Regions from separate parts of the Micromonospora sp. NPDC005299 genome, predicted to be linked through region 2. Evidence: predicted binding sites of a transcription regulator. Region 2 holds the regulator's gene; each other region holds the start of a gene.
The links. Region 2 encodes HrcA, which represses chaperone genes, less so after heat shock. Its sites were predicted from a motif close to GGTTNGCACNCTCNNNNNGAGNGTGCNAACC; they were not measured.
Positions count from the first base shown of each region.

Region 1: groES (co-chaperone GroES) is a predicted target of HrcA. The motif match lies at 1,955-1,985, and genes of this name have one in related genera.
Region 3: groL (chaperonin GroEL) is a predicted target of HrcA. The motif match lies at 3,220-3,250, and genes of this name have one in related genera.

Region 1 is NZ_JBIAKG010000001.1:494,182-499,977, reverse strand. It holds gene ybaK (Cys-tRNA(Pro) deacylase) at 28-507, opposite strand; gene ACFYPD_RS02360 (methyltransferase domain-containing protein) at 583-1,806, opposite strand; gene groES (co-chaperone GroES) at 2,120-2,434, shown strand; gene groL (chaperonin GroEL) at 2,505-4,148, shown strand; gene ACFYPD_RS02345 (molybdopterin-dependent oxidoreductase) at 4,273-5,796, shown strand, end outside.
Region 2 is NZ_JBIAKG010000008.1:67,418-73,213, reverse strand. It holds gene dnaJ (molecular chaperone DnaJ) at 1-1,092, opposite strand, end outside; gene hrcA (heat-inducible transcriptional repressor HrcA) at 1,166-2,188, opposite strand; gene ACFYPD_RS22480 (DUF4870 domain-containing protein) at 2,421-3,068, shown strand; gene hemW (radical SAM family heme chaperone HemW) at 3,108-4,331, opposite strand; gene ACFYPD_RS22470 (enoyl-CoA hydratase-related protein) at 4,351-5,136, shown strand; gene ACFYPD_RS22465 (hypothetical protein) at 5,254-5,796, shown strand, end outside.
Region 3 is NZ_JBIAKG010000001.1:836,333-842,128, forward strand. It holds gene ACFYPD_RS04065 (S8 family serine peptidase) at 1-33, shown strand, start outside; gene ACFYPD_RS04070 (GNAT family N-acetyltransferase) at 77-1,006, shown strand; gene ACFYPD_RS04075 (hypothetical protein) at 1,092-1,334, shown strand; gene groL (chaperonin GroEL) at 1,402-3,024, opposite strand; gene ACFYPD_RS04085 (hypothetical protein) at 3,298-4,692, opposite strand; gene ACFYPD_RS04090 (cold-shock protein) at 4,809-5,012, opposite strand; gene ACFYPD_RS04095 (GNAT family N-acetyltransferase) at 5,237-5,755, shown strand.

The DNA.
Region 1 (5,796 bases), on a different contig from region 2:
GCAGGGAGAGCGCTTCCCGGGGCGGCCTCAGCGGGTGGCGATCGGCGCGGTGACGGCCCCGGTCAGCGCGACCAGGTCGGTTGGGGTGAGCTGCAGTTGCAGGCCGCGGCGCCCCGCCGAGACGTAGACCGTCGGATGCTCCAGCGCGGAGGCGTCGACGATCGTGGGCAACCGCTTGCGCTGACCGAGCGGGCTGATCCCGCCGCGGACGTACCCGGTCGCGCGCTCGGCCACCGTCCGGTCCGCCATGGCCGCCCGCTTCCCGCCGGCCGCGGCGGCGAGGGCCTTGAGGTCCAGCTCGCCGGTGACCGGCACGACCGCCACGGTCAGCCCGCCGTCGACCTCGGTGACCAGCGACTTGAACACCCGGGCCGGGGGCACCCCGAGGGCCGCCGCGACCAGGGCGCCGTAATTCGGCGCGTCCGGCGAGACGTCGTACGGGTGGGTGCTGTGCGCGATCTTCCGCTTGGTCAGCAGTGCCGTCGCCGGAGTGCCCTGTCCCGCCATGAGCGACAAGCTAACCCGGCCCCCGCCCGGCGGGCGAGCAGAAACCGCCAGGCGGGAAGCGGCCGACCGGTCGGCTCAGGCGGCCGCCGGACGGCAGATCAGCACGGTCGGCGCGCCGGCCACCCGGGTCAGCACCAGGCTGGCCGCCCCGTCGCCGGCCAGCTTCAGGTCCCGGCGCAGTTTCTCCGGCTCCAGCGCCGAGCCGCGCTTGAGGATCTCCACCCGGCCGATCCGGCGCTCCCGCAGCAGGGCGCGCAGCCGCTTCAGCGAGAACGGCAGGATGTCGGTGATCTCCAGGCAGCGGGCGAACGGGGTCGGCCGGGCCTCGTCGCCGTACAGGTAGGCGATGGTCGGGTCGGCCAGCGTCGCGTCGAGGTTGTCGGCCAGTTCGGCGACCAGGTGCGCGCGCACCACCGCCGGGTCCGGGTCGTACAGGAATCGGCGGGGTCGGCCCACCGGCGCCTCGGCGTCGCCGCTGCCGGTGAGCTGATAACAGGGAACCCCTGCTCCGGAGGCGTGAAGAAGAGGCCCTTCCTTCTCCCGGAGCACGGTGGCGCGGCGGGGCGCCTCGGCCAGTGGGCCGCACCAGAGGGTCGCCTCGACCAGGTCGCCGTCCACGCTCACCCACTCCGCCTCGGCGCCCGCCGGGATCAGCGCGTGGTCCAGCCCCGGGGCCACCTTCACCACCGTGCGCGGCACCCGTTCGGCCAGCCCCGTGACGAAGTCCCAGGGCGGCGAGTAGGCGTTCGGGTCGAAGATCCGCCGGCCGGTGCCGGCCTTCCGGCGGGCCGGGTCGCAGAAGACCCCGTCGACCCGGGTCACGTCGAACGCCGTGGCGTCCCCACACTCCACGGTGAACAGGTCGGCCAGCCCGGCCGCCTCGGCGTTCGCGGCGGCCATCGCGGCGGTCACCGGGTCCGCCTCCACCCCGTACACCCGGATGCCGGCGCGGGCCGCGGCCAGCGCGTCCGCCCCCAGGCCGCAACCCAGGTCGGCGAGCGTCGCCACGCCCGCGGCGCGCAGGCGTTCCGCCCGGCGCCGCGCCACGACCCCCCGCGTGGCCTGCTCCAGCCCCGCCCGGGTGAGGAACATGCCGGACGCCGCCGGGCCGAACTTGCCGCCCGCGCGCCGGCGCAGCTCCGCCTGGGTCAACGCCGCCGCGGCGAGCCCGGCCGGCACCCCGGCGGAGCGGAGCGCCGCCGCCGCCGTCAGCGGGTCGCCGCCGGCCACCCGCGCCGCCGCGTCGAGCGCGGCCGCCCCCTCGGGGGTACGCAGGGCGGCGAACTGGTCCAGGTCCACCCGGGCATTCTCCCGGCCACCTCCCGGGCGGCCGGCCCGGACCCCTGATGCACGTCATGATCGACCCCGGCGTGCCCGAATCAGGGCGACACGAGCTGCGGCGCGTTGGCACTCTCCTTGACGGAGTGCTAGCCGAGGAATAACCTGCGATTAGCACTCTCACCCTGAGGGTGCCAACGCCCGGGCCCTGGTGTCCGGGGGTTGAGCGCCAGGCGGACCGGCACCCGCGACGACGGCCCCGCCCGGTGGCATGTGGCAGATTGACGCTGGTCGGCGTGCCGACCGGCAACGACACCAAGTACCCCAGGAGGGTATGCCCGTGACTACCGCGACCAAGGTTGCGATCAAGCCGCTCGAGGACCGCATCGTGGTCCAGGCGAACGAGGCCGAGACCACCACCGCCTCGGGCATCGTGATCCCCGACACCGCCAAGGAGAAGCCGCAGGAGGGCACCGTCCTCGCTGTCGGCCCGGGCCGGATCGACGACAAGGGCAACCGCGTGCCGATCGACGTCAAGGTCGGCGACACCGTCCTCTACTCGAAGTACGGCGGCACCGAGGTCAAGTACGCCGGCGAGGAGTACCTGGTGCTCTCCGCCCGCGACGTCCTCGCGGTCATCGAGAAGTAAGCAACCGATCAGTGTCGTTGCCCCGGTCCGGCTCGCCGGGCCGGGGCAACGTCGCTTCGAAGGGATACAGATGGCGAAGATCCTGAGCTTCTCGGACGACGCCCGGCACCTGCTGGAGCACGGTGTCAACGCCCTCGCGGACGCGGTCAAGGTCACTCTCGGCCCGCGCGGGCGCAACGTCGTCCTGGACAAGAAGTTTGGTGCGCCCACGATCACCAACGACGGCGTGACCATCGCCAAGGAGATCGAGCTCACCAACCCGTACGAGAACCTCGGCGCGCAGCTGGTCAAGGAGGTGGCGACCAAGACCAACGACGTCGCCGGCGACGGGACCACCACCGCGACCGTGCTGGCCCAGGCCATGGTCCGCGAGGGCCTGCGCAACGTGACCGCCGGAACCAACCCGGCCGGCCTCAAGCGGGGCATCGACGCGGCGGCCGCCAAGGTCTCCGAGGCGCTGCTCGGCCGGGCCGTCGAGGTGGCCGACAAGGAGTCGATCGCGCACGTCGCGACGATCTCCGCGCAGGACGCCACCATCGGCGAGCTGATCGCCGAGGCGATGGAGCGGGTCGGCCGCGACGGTGTCATCACCGTCGAGGAGGGCTCCGCCCTCACCACCGAGCTGGAGGTGACCGAGGGTCTCCAGTTCGACAAGGGCTTCATCTCGCCGAACTTCGTCACCGACGTGGAGGGGCAGGAGGCGGTCCTGGAGGACCCGTACATCCTGATCACCACGCAGAAGATCTCGGCGATCGAAGAGCTGCTGCCGCTGCTGGAGAAGGTCCTCCAGAACAACAAGCCGCTGCTCATCATCGCCGAGGACGTCGAGGGCCAGGCCCTGTCCACGCTGGTGGTCAACGCGATCCGCAAGACCATCAAGGTCTGCGCCGTGAAGGCCCCCGGCTTCGGCGACCGCCGCAAGGCGATGCTGCAGGACATGGCGATCCTGACCGGCGCCGAGCTGGTCGCCCCGGAGCTGGGCTACAAGCTCGACCAGGTCGGCCTGGAGGTGCTCGGCACCGCCCGCCGCGTCGTGGTCGACAAGGAGAACACCACGGTCGTCGACGGTGGCGGCCAGTCCACCGAGGTCGCCGACCGGGTCGCCCAGATCCGCAAGGAGATCGAGGCCTCGGACTCCGAGTGGGACCGGGAGAAGCTGGCCGAGCGGCTGGCTAAGCTCTCCGGCGGCATCGCGGTGATCAAGGTCGGCGCGGCCACCGAGGTCGAGATGAAGGAGCGCAAGCACCGCATCGAGGACGCCATCGCCGCGACCAAGGCCGCGGTCGAGGAGGGCACGGTCCCGGGTGGCGGCGCCGCCCTGGCCCAGATCCTGCCGGTGCTCGACGACGACCTGGGCTTCACCGGTGAGGAGAAGGTCGGCGTCTCGATCGTGCGCAAGGCGCTGGTCGAGCCGCTGCGCTGGATCGCGCAGAACGCCGGCCACGACGGCTACGTGGTGGTGCAGAAGGTCGCCGGCAAGGAGTGGGGCAACGGCCTCGACGCCGCCACCGGCGAGTACGTCGACCTGGTCAAGTCCGGCATCCTCGACCCGGTGAAGGTGACCCGCAACGCGGTCACCAACGCCGCGTCGATCGCCGGCCTGCTGCTCACCACCGAGAGCCTGGTGGTGGAGAAGCCGGAGAAGGCCGAGCCGGCCGACGCCGGTCACGGCCACGGCCACGGGCACGGCCACCAGCACGGCCCGGGCTTCTGATCCCAAGCCGTACGGCCTGACGTCAGGGCACACCGCCACCCGGCGGTGTGCCCTGACCCGTATCTGCTTACGGAACGCTGACGAGGTTGGCGATGGCCCGCTCCGAGCGACGACACTGGTCGCCGTGAACAGCATGTCGCGCGGTCAGGCCGCGCTGGCCGGGGTCACGGCCGCCGCCGTCGCGATCGGCGTCGCCGAACCGGTGGCCGTCCTCACCGGCCCCCGCTCGGCCCCGCTCATCGCCGTCGGCGGGCTGGTCGTCGACGTGGTGCCGGAGCCGCTCAAGCAGTTCGCCATCGCGGTCTTCGGCCGGTACGACAAGATCGCTCTCCTGGTCGGCACGGCGGTGCTGCTGGCCGCGATCGCGGCGCTGTTCGGCGTGCTGGCGGCCCGGCGGCTCCGGATCGGCCTGGCCGGCATCGCCGCGTTCGCCGCCCTCGGGGTCGCCGCCGCGCTGACCCGGGCCGGCGCGGACGCCTTCGACGCGCTGCCCTCCCTGGTCGGCGGCCTGCTGGGGGCGTTGACGCTTTGGGCCTTCGTCGCCGGTCCGCTCGGAGAGGGCGCCAGGCCGTGGGCGTCGTCGGTCACGCCGGAGCCAGGGCCGCCCGCGCCCACGTCGTCCGCGCCCACGCCGTCCGCGCCCACGCCGCCCCCGGCCGTCGCCGCGCTCGCACGGGACGACACTCCGGCCGGGTGGGAGCCGCTCGATGGCGGCGACCACGAGTCGCGCCGACGGTTCCTGCGCGGCGTCGGCCTGCTGGCCGGCACGGCGGCGGTGGCCGGGCTGGGCGGGCACTGGCTGGCCGGGCGGCGGGGCGTCTCGGCGGCCCGGGAGGCGGTGCGGCTGCCCACGCCGGCGGCGCCCGCCCCGCCGGTGCCGGCCGGCGCGGACCTGTCGGTGAGCCGGCTCGCCCCCTTCGTCACCCCGAACCGGGAGTTCTACCGGATCGACACCGCCCTGGTGGTGCCGCAGGTGGACCCCGCGACCTGGCGGCTGCGCGTCCACGGCCGAGTGCGCAATCCGATCGAGCTGAGCTTCGACGATCTGCTCGCCCGGCCGATGGTCGAGCGCTACGTCACCCTGGCCTGCGTCTCCAACGAGGTGGGCGGCGACCTGATCGGCAACGCCCGCTGGCTGGGTGTGCCGATAAGGGAACTGCTGGACGAGGTCGAGCCGGAGGAGGGGGCGGACCAGGTGGTCGGCCGCTCGGTCGACGGCTGGACCTGCGGCACCCCCACGGCGGTGCTGCGGGACGGGCGGGACGCGCTGCTCGCGGTCGGGATGAACGGCGAGCCGCTGCCGGTCGAGCACGGCTTCCCCGTGCGGATGGTGGTGCCCGGCCTCTACGGGTACGTCTCGGCCTGCAAGTGGGTGACCGAGCTGGAGCTGACCAGCTTCGCGGACTTCGACGCGTACTGGGTGCCGCGCGGGTGGTCGGCGCAGGGGCCGATCAGGACGCAGTCCCGGATCGACACGCCGCGCCGGCGCAACCCGCTCACCGCCGGCCCGGTCACGGTCGCCGGGGTGGCCTGGGCCCAGCACCGGGGCATCCGCAACGTCGAGGTACGCGTCGACGGCGGTCCCTGGCGGGAGGCGACCCTGGCCCCGACGGTCTCGGTGGACACCTGGGTGCAGTGGTCGTGGCGC
Region 2 (5,796 bases):
CTTGGTCAGCTCGGCGACCTCCTCGCCGCGGGTCTTGGCGAAGTCGCGGAGCATCCGCTCCTGGTCGGCGTCGAGCTTGGTCGGGGTACGCACGTCGAGGTGGACGTAGAGGTCGCCCCGGCCGGTGCCGCGCAGGTGCGGCACGCCCCGGGCGCGCAGCCGCAGCGTGCTGCCCGGCTGGGTGCCCGGCTTGACGTCGAGCGTCTCCTCGCTGTCGAGGGTCTTGATGGTCAGCCGGGTGCCGAGCGCGGCGGCCGTCATCGGCACGGTGACCCGGCAGTGCAGGTCGTCGCCCTTGCGGGAGTAGACGTCGTGCGGCCGCTCGTGGATCTCCACGTAGAGGTCGCCGGCGGTGCCACCGCCCGGACCGACCTCGCCCTGCTGGGCCAGCCGGATCCGCATGCCGTCCTCGACGCCCGCCGGGATCTTGACGGTGAGCGAACGCCGGGTGCGCACCCGGCCGTCGCCCGCGCAGGTCGGGCAGGGGTGCGGGATGGTGGTGCCGTAGCCCTGGCAGACCGTGCACGGCCGGGCGGAGACCACCTGGCCGAGGAAGGTCCGCTGCACCGACTGCACCTCGCCCCGGCCGCCGCACGCCTCGCAGGTGGCCAGGTGGGTGCCGGCCGCGGTGCCCGCACCGGAGCAGGTGGTGCAGAGCACGGCGGTGTCGACGGTGATCGGCGCCTCGACGCCGAACGCCGTCTCGTTCAGGTCCAGCTCCAGCCGCAGGATTGCGTCGGCGCCCGGCCGGGTACGCGGCCGCGGGCCCCGGCTGCCGCCCGCGGCGCCGCCGAAGAAGGCGTCCATGATGTCCTGGAAGCCGACGAACGGGCCGGCGCCGCCCGGACCACCCGGACCCGCGCCCCCGCCGCCCGGGGCGAGCGGGTCACCGCCGAGGTCGACGATCTGCCGTTTCCGATCGTCCGAGAGGACCTCGTACGCGGCGTTGATGTCCTTGAACTTCTCCTGTGCCTCCGGGTCCGGATTGACGTCCGGGTGGAACTGCCGCGCCAGCTTGCGGTAGGCGCGCTTGATCTCGTCGTCGGAGGCGTCCCGGCTCACGCCGAGAATGCCGTAGTAGTCCCTGGCCACTGCGTTCGATGTCCTCATGTTCGTCTCGCGTTGCGCCGGTCGTCGGCCGGAGCCGGCCGTCGGCCCTGACTGGTCAGTTCTGGGCCAGCAGTTCGCCCACGTAGCGTGCCACGGCCCTCACCGTGGCGATGGTGCCGGGGTAGTCCATCCGGGTCGGGCCGAGCACGCCGAGACCGCCCACGATCGTGCTGCCTGGGCCGTACCCGGTGCTGACCACCGAGGCGGCGCGCAGGTTGTCGATCTCGTTCTCGTCGCCGATGAGCACCCGGGTGGTGCTCGGCTCGGCCTCCCCGATCAGCTTGAGCAGCACGACCTCCTCCTCGAGCGCCTCGAGGATCGGTCGCAGCGAACCCTGGAAGTCGAGCAGGCCGCCCCGGGTCAGGTTGGCCGTGCCGGCCAGCGCGAGGCGCTCCTCGTGCCGTTCGACCAGGGTCTCCAGCAGCACGCTGGAGAGCGTGGCCATGGCCGGGCGCAGCTGCGGGGTGGACTCGTCGACCAGGGCCTGCACCAGCGGCGGGGTGTCGGAGAGCCGACTGCCGACCAGCTTCTCGTTGACCAGCCGGCGCAGGTCGGTCACCTCGTCGGCGGCGACCGGCCCGGGCAGCTCGACCAGCCGCTGCTCGACCCGGCCGGTGTCGGCGATCATGACGACCATCAGCCGGGTGGTGGAGATCGGCACCAGCTCCAGGTGGCGCACCTTGGAGCGGGCCAGGCTCGGGTACTGCACCACGGCGACCTGCCGGGTGAGCTGGGCCAGCAGCCGGACGGTGCGGTGCACCACGTCGTCCAGGTCGACCGCGCCGACCAGGAAGCGCTCGATCGCCCGGCGCTCGGCCGGGCTGAGCGGCTTGACCCGGGAGAGCCGGTCGACGAAGAGCCGGTAGCCGCGGTCGGTGGGCACCCGGCCGGCGCTGGTGTGCGGCTGCCGGATGTAGCCCTCCTCCTCCAGCACCGCCATGTCGTTGCGGACGGTCGCCGGGGAGACGCCGAGCTGGTGGCGCTCGACCAGGGCCTTGCTGCCGACCGGCTCCTGCGTGGCGACGTAGTCCTCGACGATCGCGCGCAGCACGGCGAGCTTGCGGTCGTCGAGACCCATCTCCCCCACCTCCTGACGCACCTCGTCCGCCCCGGCGCGCGGCGTCCGCCGGGCGTCTGGCACTCGACTGTAGCGAGTGCCAGTCTACGTCGGTCGACCCGCCGACGCGATGATCAGCGACGCACCTCGGGTGCGGCCCGCCGCACATCCGACCCACCAGGGCCGAACAGCCGGACATCCCGGTCGATCTCGCTCTGGTGCGCCCTTGCCCCCGGGACCTACCGTGACGTCCATGACTGAACCGCCTCGCCCTCCCGGAGCGGGGGACTCCGGCGCACCGCCGCCGGAGCCGACCCCGCCGTCGGCACCGTACGGCTCGCCGTCGGCCGGCGAACCACCCACCGCACCACTGTCCGGGGCGCCCGCAGGGGGCGGCTATCCCCCGCCCGGTGGCTATCCCCCGCCTCCCGGCGGCCAGCCGCCGTCGGGCGGCTACCCACCCCCGGGCGGCTATCCCCCGCCGGGCGGCTACCCCCCGCCGGGCGGCGGCTACCCGGGCGGCGGCGCGTACGGGCCGCCCACGGGCTACGCCAACAACGATGAGAAGACCTGGGCCCTGGTCGCGCACTTCGGCGGCGCCCTCGGCGTCATCGTCGGCGGTGGCCTGCTCGGCTGGGTCGCCCCGCTCATCTCCCTGATGACCCGGGGGCAGCAGTCGCCGACCGTCCGGGCCCACGCCGTCGCGGCGTTGAACTTCCAGATCACCTGGGCGATCGCCGGCCTGCTGGGCTGGGTGCTCACCCTGGTCACCTGCGGGATCCTGTTCTTCGTCCCGATGCTGGTCTGGCTCGTGCCGCTGATCTTCGGGATCATCGGCGGGGTCAAGGCCAACGACGGGATGCTCTACCGCTACCCGATGAGCTACAGCTTTACCAAGTGACCCGGCCGGTCGGCCGATCTCTCGGCCGACCGGCACCGGTCAGGGCAGCAGGTCGCGGACGACCGCGTCGGCGAGCAGCCGGCCGCGCAGGGTGAGCACCGCCCGCCCGGCGGCGTACGCGTCGGCGTCCAGCAGGCCGTCGGCCCGGGCCCGCTCGGCGCCCGCCCGGCCGGCCTCGTCGAGCCCGGACAGGGGCAGGCCGTCGGCGAGCCGCAGCCGCAGCATCACGTCCTCCATGTGCGCCTCGTCCGGCGTGAGCAGCTCCCGGGCCAGGCCGGGCGACTCCCCGGCGGCCAGCCGCTGGGCGTACGCGGTCGGGTGCTTGACGTTCCACCAGCGCACCCCGCCGACGTGGCTGTGCGCACCGGGGCCCAGCCCCCACCAGTCGGCGCCGGTCCAGTAGAGCAGGTTGTGCCGGCACCGGGCCGCCTCGGAGCGGGCCCAGTTGGAGACCTCGTACCAGGAGAAGCCGGCCGCGGCGAGGGCCGCCTCGGCCGCCAGGTAGCGGTCCGCCGCCACGTCGTCGCTGGGGTAGGGCAGCTCGCCGCGGCGCATCCGGGCGGCCAGCCGGGTGCCGTCCTCCACGATCAGGGCGTACGCGCTGACGTGGTCCACCCCCGCGGCGACCACCTGGTCCAGCGAGGCGGCGAAGTCCTCGGCGGACTCCCCCGGCGTGCCGTAGATCAGGTCCAGGTTCACGTGGTCGAACCCGGCGTCCCGCGCCTCCAGCGCGGCGGCGGTGGCCCGGCCGGCGCTGTGCTGCCGGTCGAGGATCGCCAGCACCCCGGGCGCCGCGGACTGCATGCCCAGCGAGATCCGCGTGTAGCCGGCGGCCCGCAGCGTCTTGAGCGACTCCGGGGTGACCGTCTCGGGGTTGGCCTCGGTGGTCACCTCGGCGTCGGCGGCCAGCCCCCAGGTGCGGTCGATGCCGTCGAGGATCCGGGCCAGGTCGTCGGCGGGAAGGAGGGTGGGCGTGCCGCCGCCGACGAAGACGGTGTCCACCCGCGGCGGCGGGGTGTCGCCCAGCACCCGGCCGGCGAGGGCCAGCTCGGCCAGCACGGTGTCGGCGTACGTCTCCCGGCTGCCCCCGCCGCCCAGCTCGGCGGCCGTGTAGGTGTTGAAGTCGCAGTAGCCGCAGCGGCTGGCGCAGAACGGGACGTGCACGTACACGCCGAAGCCGCGCGCGCCGACGGCGCGGCGGGCGGCAGGGGGCAGCGCCCCGTCGCGCGGGACGGGTTCGCCTTCTGGAAGGACGCCGGGCATGGCCACTAGTGTGCCCGGCATGACCTCTCCGGACGCTCTCGTGCGGGTCGCCACGGCCCGTGGGGTGACCACCCTCACCCTGGACAGCCCGCACAACCGCAACGCCCTCTCCACCCCGCTGATGACCGAGCTGCTGGCCGGGCTGGCCGCGGCGGGCGCCGACGACGCGGTCCGGGCCATCGTGCTGGACCACACCGGCCCGGTGTTCTGCTCCGGGGCCGACCTGAAGGAGACCGCCGCCGCGTACGCCAGCGGGTCGGTGCCGGCCGGGATGCTGGGCGACGTGCTGATCGCGGTCCGGGAGTGCCCGAAGCCGGTGCTGGCGAAGGTGGCCGGGCCGGCGCGGGCCGGCGGGCTGGGCCTGATCGCCGCCGCGGACCTGGCGGTCTGCGCCGAGGAGGCCAGGTTCGCCTTCACCGAGGTCCGGATCGGGGTGATCCCGGCGGTGATCTCGGCGGCCGTGCTGCCGCGGCTGCACCCCCGGGCCGCGGCCGAGCTGTATCTGACCGGCGACACCTTCGACGGCCGGCGGGCCGCCGAGATCGGCCTGGTCACCGCCGCCGTGCCGGCGGACGCGCTGGACGCCGCGGTGGAGCGCTACCGCGCGTCGCTGGTGAAGGGCGCGCCGAAGGCCCTCGCCGGCACCAAGGAGCTGCTGCGCCGCCCGGCCGCCACCGACCTGCGGGCCGAGATCACCGAGTTGGCCGCGCTTTCCACCGGGTTCTTCCTGTCCGAGGAGGGCCGGGAGGGCGTCCTCGCGTTCCGGGAGAAGCGGCCCGCGGCCTGGGTGCCCGCCGGAGACTGAGGCCGGGCCCCCGGAACGCGGTGCGTGCCGGGGCGGTGACGCAGCGGGAGGCGTCCGGTCGGCCGACCCGGAGACGGAAGTGGGCGACGTACGCTTGGCGGGCTGTCGGGACTGGGGGTGCGGGTGCGAACGCGAGCGGCGATCGTGGCATCGGGTGTGGTGGTGTCGGTGCTGGCCCTGCTCGGCGTGTGGTTCGTCGCGAAGCAGTTCGGGCATCACCTGCGGCTCCCGTCGGCCAGCCGGACCTGCACCGTGCGGGCCGACGGTGAGGTCGTGCTCAGCGCCGACCAGATGGCCAACGCGGCCACCATCGCGGCGATCGGCGTGCAGCGGAAGATGCCCGAGCGGGCCGTGGTGGTGGCGCTGGCGACGGCGTACCAGGAGTCGCACCTGCGCAACATCGCGCACGGCGACCGGGACTCGCTCGGCCTGTTCCAGCAGCGCCCGAGCCAGGGCTGGGGCACCCCCGAGGAGATCCGCGACCCGCGCTACGCGGCGAAAAAGTTCTACGCCGCGCTGAAGAAGGTCAAGGGCTGGGAGAAGCTGCGGGTCACCGAGGCCGCGCAGCGGGTGCAGCGGTCGGCCTACCCCGAGGCGTACGAGAAGTGGGCGGACGAGTCGCAGGTGCTCACCCGCGCCCTGCTGGGGAACGCGACCGGG
Region 3 (5,796 bases), on a different contig from region 2:
GTCCGCGCCGCGCGGGCGGCCGGCCTCGGTTAACAACCCTGTCCATTGCCCGGCGGATGACTTAGGGTCGGCGTCCATGGACGTGGAGATCATCGAGCTGGGCCCGGACCGCCTGCCCGAGGTCATCGACCTCTGCCGGCGCGCCCTGGACCTGCCGGAGGACGCCGCCGAGGCGCCGGCGATCGTGGCCACCCTCGCCGACCGCGCGGCGGCCGACCGGCCGGTGCTGCGGCTCGGCGCGGTCCGCGGCGGCGCGCTGGTCGGGGTGCTGGTCGGCTCGCTGTCCGCGCGGGATCCGCGGCTCGGTCACGTCGACCTGGTGGCGGTGGCGCCGGAGGAGCGCCGCCAGGGGGTCGGCGGGTCGCTGCTGGCCGAGGCGGAGGTCCGGCTCGCCGGGCTCGGCGCGGCCGAGCTGCTGCTGGCCGGGAACCCGCCGCACTACGCGTGGCCGGGCATCGACGTGCGCTACACCCCGGCGGTCTGCGCCGCGCTGCGACTCGGCTACCGGCAGGACCGGACGGCCTGGAACATGACCGCCGACCTGACCGAGGGCTCGGCGGCGCTGCGCTCCACCGAGGCCTCCGAGCGGCGGCTGGCCGGGCGGGGCGTGACGGTACGTCGGGCCGAGCCGGCCGACCTGCCGGCGCTGGCCGAGTTCGCCCGGGCCACCTTCGGCGGCGCCTGGGACGGTGAGCTGGCCGGCTCGGTCGGGCGATCGGACGCGGGCGCGCACCTGGCCGAGCGGGACGGTGAGATTCTCGGCTTCGCCGCGTACGGGTCGTCGCGGCCGAGCTGGTTCGGGCCGATGGGGACCGCGCCGGCGGCCGAGGGTTCGGGGATCGGCGGGGTGCTGCTCCGGCGCTGCCTGCGCGACCAGGCGGCGGCCGGATTCGAGGCGGCGCAGATCGGCTGGGTGGGCCCGGTGCCGTTCTACTCGGGGGCGGCGGGCGCACGGATCGAGCGGGTGTTCTTCCTGTACCGGAAGGCATTGAACGGACAGAAGTAACTAAAGTTACATAGACGGCAATAACGCCGTTCGGCCTCCTCGGCCATCGACCGGCCCCTACGGTCGGGAATTAGAGGAGGCGGGCATGACCACGGACGACGAACGGACCGACGACCAGCCGGCGAGCTGGCGACCGGTCGGCGAGCTTCCCGGCCAACTGCCGTTCGACCGGCTCGACTTCGGCGACGCCGAACAGCTCGCGGAGATGACCGGGGCCGACGGACCATCCGCCGAGGAACCGATGCAACCGGTGGACGAACCGATCCGGCTCACGCCGCCCTACGACCGGACGCACAAGCGACGCAACCAACGTCGACTGCCGACCTGAGACATACGGAAAGGGGGCGGACCGCTGACGCGGCCCGCCCCCTTTCGGCGTGCTGATGGAGCTGGACTCAGAAGTCCATCTCCCCGCCACCCGGGCCAGCCGGGGCGGCCGGGGTCTTCTCCGGCTTGTCCGCCACGACGGCCTCGGTGGTGAGGAACAGCGCGGCGATCGAGGCGGCGTTCTGCAGCGCGGAACGCGTCACCTTGGCCGGGTCGATGATGCCCGCGGCCAGCAGGTCCACGTACTCGCCGGTCGCGGCGTTGAGGCCGTGACCCGGGTCGAGGTTGCGGACGCGCTCGACGACGACGCCACCCTCGAGGCCGGCGTTGACGGCGATCTGCCGCAGCGGGGCGTCCAGCGCGATCTTGACGATCTGCGCGCCGGTCGCCTCGTCGCCGGCCAGGTCCAGCTTGTCGAAGGCGGTCTTGCCGGCCTGCACCAGCGCGACGCCACCACCCGGGACGATGCCCTCCTCGACGGCGGCCTTCGCGTTGCGAACGGCGTCCTCGATGCGGTGCTTGCGCTCCTTCAGCTCGACCTCGGTGGCCGCGCCGACCTTGATCACCGCAACACCGCCGGCCAGCTTGGCCAGACGCTCCTGCAGCTTCTCGCGGTCGTAGTCGGAGTCGCTCTTCTCGATCTCGGCCCGGATCTGGTTGACCCGGCCCTGGATCTGGTCGGCGTCGCCGGCACCGTCGACGATGGTGGTCTCGTCCTTGGTCACCACGACCTTGCGGGCGCGGCCCAGCATGTCGAGGCTGACGGCGTCGAGCTTGAGGCCGACCTCCTCGCTGATGACCTGACCACCGGTGAGGATGGCGATGTCGGCCAGCATGGCCTTGCGGCGGTCACCGAAGCCCGGCGCCTTGACGGCGACCGACTTGAAGGTGCCGCGGACCTTGTTGACCACCAGGGTCGCCAGGGCCTCGCCCTCGATGTCCTCGGAGATGATCAGCAGCGGCTTGCCCGACTGCATGACCTTCTCGAGGATCGGGAGCAGGTCCTTCACCGACGAGATCTTGCTGTTGACGATCAGGAGGTACGGGTCGTCGAAGACGGCCTCCATACGCTCCGGGTCGGTCATGAAGTAGGCGGAGATGTAGCCCTTGTCGAAGCGCATGCCCTCGGTGAGCTCGAGCTCGAGGCCGAAGGTGTTGCTCTCCTCGACGGTGATGACGCCTTCCTTGCCGACCTTGTCCATCGCCTCGGCGATGATCTCACCGACGCTGGGGTCAGCGGCGGAGATGGAGGCGGTGGAGGCGATCTGCTCCTTGGTCTCCACGTCCTTGGCGAGCTTCAGCAGCTCCTCCGAGACGTTGGCCACGGCGGCCTCGATGCCCCGCTTCAGGGCCATCGGGTTGGCGCCGGCGGCCACGTTGCGCAGGCCCTCACGGACCAGGGCCTGGGCCAGGACGGTCGCCGTCGTCGTGCCGTCACCGGCCACGTCGTCGGTCTTCTTCGCGACCTCCTTGACCAGCTCGGCGCCGATCTTCTCGTAGGGGTCCTCGAGCTCGATCTCCTTGGCGATGCTCACACCATCGTTGGTGATGGTGGGGGCACCCCACTTCTTCTCGAGCACGACGTTGCGGCCCTTGGGGCCGAGCGTCACCTTCACGGCGTCGGCGAGCTGGTTCATGCCCCGCTCGAGGCCGCGGCGCGCCTCTTCGTCGAACGCGATCATCTTGGCCATACGGCGTTGTCCTCCTGGACACTCACGGGCCACCCGAGGGTTCCCGGATGGGCCGTCTGGTGTACGCACCTTGGGACGTCGCCACCTGGCGACGACGACGTCTCCTCGGTCGGGCCGGACAGCCCGCGACGACCGGCCCCGTGCCGCTCCGGCACCATTTCGGCACCGGCGCGGCCGTGGCCCTACCGCCCCGACCATTGGCACTCACCGTACGCGAGTGCCAATGACTTGTTTAGCACTCTCCCTAGCCGAGTGCAAGCACGCTGCCCCCGCTCAGCCGAGTTCCGCGGCCAGCCGGGCCGAGTTCACCGGGCCTTCCTGCGCCCGCTGCTCGGCGTACGCGGCGACCAGCCCGACGAGCTGCGCCAGGTAGGCCGGGGTGGCCAGCACCGCGCCCACCACGGCCAGCGCCACGGCGCCGGCGGCGGTGCCCGGTGCGGCCATCGGGTCCACCCCGAAGACGAGCTGGTTGACCAGCCCGAGCGCCCCGTCCAGCACCGCGGCGGCGATCAGCGCGCAGATGACCAGCGCCACCCGGCCCAGCACCATGCCGAACCGCTGGTGGAACATCCGCCAGGCGCGGCCGATCGGCTCCTGCCGCTCGAACAGGTAGATCGGGCCGAAAAGGGCGAACGCGAAGGCGGCGTAGAGGCCGGGCAGCAGGCAGAAGCAGGCGCCGACCGTGATCAGCAGCGAGGCCACGATGGTCCAGCCCCAGAGGCCGAGGGCGCGGCGCAGGCCGTAGCGGAGCGCCGCCCCGACCCCGACCGGCTCACCGGCCGCCTGACGGGCGACCACCCAGGTGCCGGCGGCCCAGCCGGCGCTCTGCAGCGGGCCGAAGATCAGGGCGGCGAGGAGCACCACGCCGTAGAAGGCGAAAATGTGCTCGAAGTAGCCGCTGGGCAGCACCGGGGCGCCGTCCGGGCCGGTGACCGGCTGGTCGGTCGGAGCGAAGGCGAGGGAGAGGACCGCGATCACCGCCGCCGGGACCGTCTGGGTGAGCAGCATGATCGGCAGGAGCTGCCGCCAGCCGCGCCGCAGCGCGCCCCCACACCGGCTGAGCCAGCCGCCCACGCCCGCGTGCGGCGGGGTGACCAGCGGGTCCTGCGGGTCGAGACCCGGGTGCCAGCCGTACGGCAGGCCGGGCAGCGGATAGCCGGGGTGGGCCGCACGGGGCAGCGGAGCGCCACCGGCCGGCCAGGCCCAACCCTGCGGCGGCCCGGCCGGGTACGGGCCCCAGGGCTGGCCGCCGGCTCCGGGCTGGCCGGCGAAGCCGCCCCACGCCTCGGGCCCCGGCTGCCCCGGAACGGCGAACCCGCCGGGGCTGGCCGGTGAGGCGGGCTGGGCGGGCGCGGCGGGATCGGTGGCCGGGCCGGGTTGCGCCGGAGCGGCAGGGCCGGACGGGCCGCCCTGCGTCGGCGAAGTAGGCCCGTCGGCGGGGCCGGGTTGCGACGGCACGGCGGCGCCGGCCGGGGCGGCGGGCCGGATCAGGTCAGCCGGGGTCGCGGGCCGGGCCGGGCCGGTCGGGGTGGGTGACCCGGGCGCGGTGGAATCGACCGCATGCCCCGGAGCCGGGGCCGGCGGCGTGGGCCGGGTCGGGTCGACCGGGACACCGGGCGACGCCGGGGGCACCGGCTCGGCGGAACCCGACGGGGGCAGGTCGGACATGAACCCTCCTCAGCAGCGATGGCTGGAACGGCTCATGATCTTCCACGGCGCGGGCCCGCGCCGCAGCCCCCTCGTCAGGGTGACGCGACCGCCGATCGGGCGGCGGCCACGGAGGATCAGGCGATGAGGCGGACCCGCTCGGCCTGCGGACCCTTCTGGCCCTGGGCGATCTCGAACTCGACCCGCTGGCCGTCGTCCAACGCCTTGTAGCCGTCCATCTCGATCGCGGAGAAGTGGACGAAGACGTCCTGCCCGCCGTCGACGGCGATGAAGCCGTAGCCCTTTTCGGAGTTGAACCACTTCACGGTGCCCTGTGCCACGGTGCACTTCCTCACTCTGCGCGGCGTTCCACGAGCCCGGAAACCGGCGGACCGGCACCGGCGAGCCACCGGTTCGGCGATCGGCGACGACCGCTGAATCGAGTGACCGAAATCGCACGCTACACGAGGCGTGACGACCGCGCACGACCACAAATCGGGCATATTCCGGGCGCAGTCCGGGCCCGGCCGGGCGCGGGTGGCGGCCCTTCCGGTATGCATGCGAGATGACCAGCGCGCCCACCACGACCACGACCGTCCGCCGGGTCCGCGCGGCGGACGCCGCCCGGATGCGGGCGCTCCGGCTGGAGATGCTGGCCGACTCCCCGCTGGCGTTCCTGGAGACCGTGGCCGAGGCCGCCGCCCGGCCGCACGCCGAGTACGCGGCCCGGATCGCCGCGGTCTCGCACGGCGAGCACAACGCCCAGTTCGTGGCCGACCCGGGCGGTCGGCTCGTCGGCCACGCCGGCGGCACGGTCGCCCCGGACGAGCCGGGGCTGACCGTCATCTACGCCGTCTACGTCACACCCGCCTGGCGGGGCAGCGGGCTGCTCGGGGCGCTGGTGGACGAGGTGGCCGCCTGGTCCCGGGCGTGCGGCCGGCCGGAGCTGATGCTGGAGGTGGTGGTCGGCAACGACCGTGCCTGCCGGGCGTACGAGAAGTTGGGCTTCGTGGACACCGGGGCGCGCGTCCCGCACCCCCGGATCCCCACCCTCCACGAACTCCAGATGCGCCGCCCCGCCTGACGGGTCCGGGTGCGCCTGTTGTCGCGCCGGCAACGACAGAC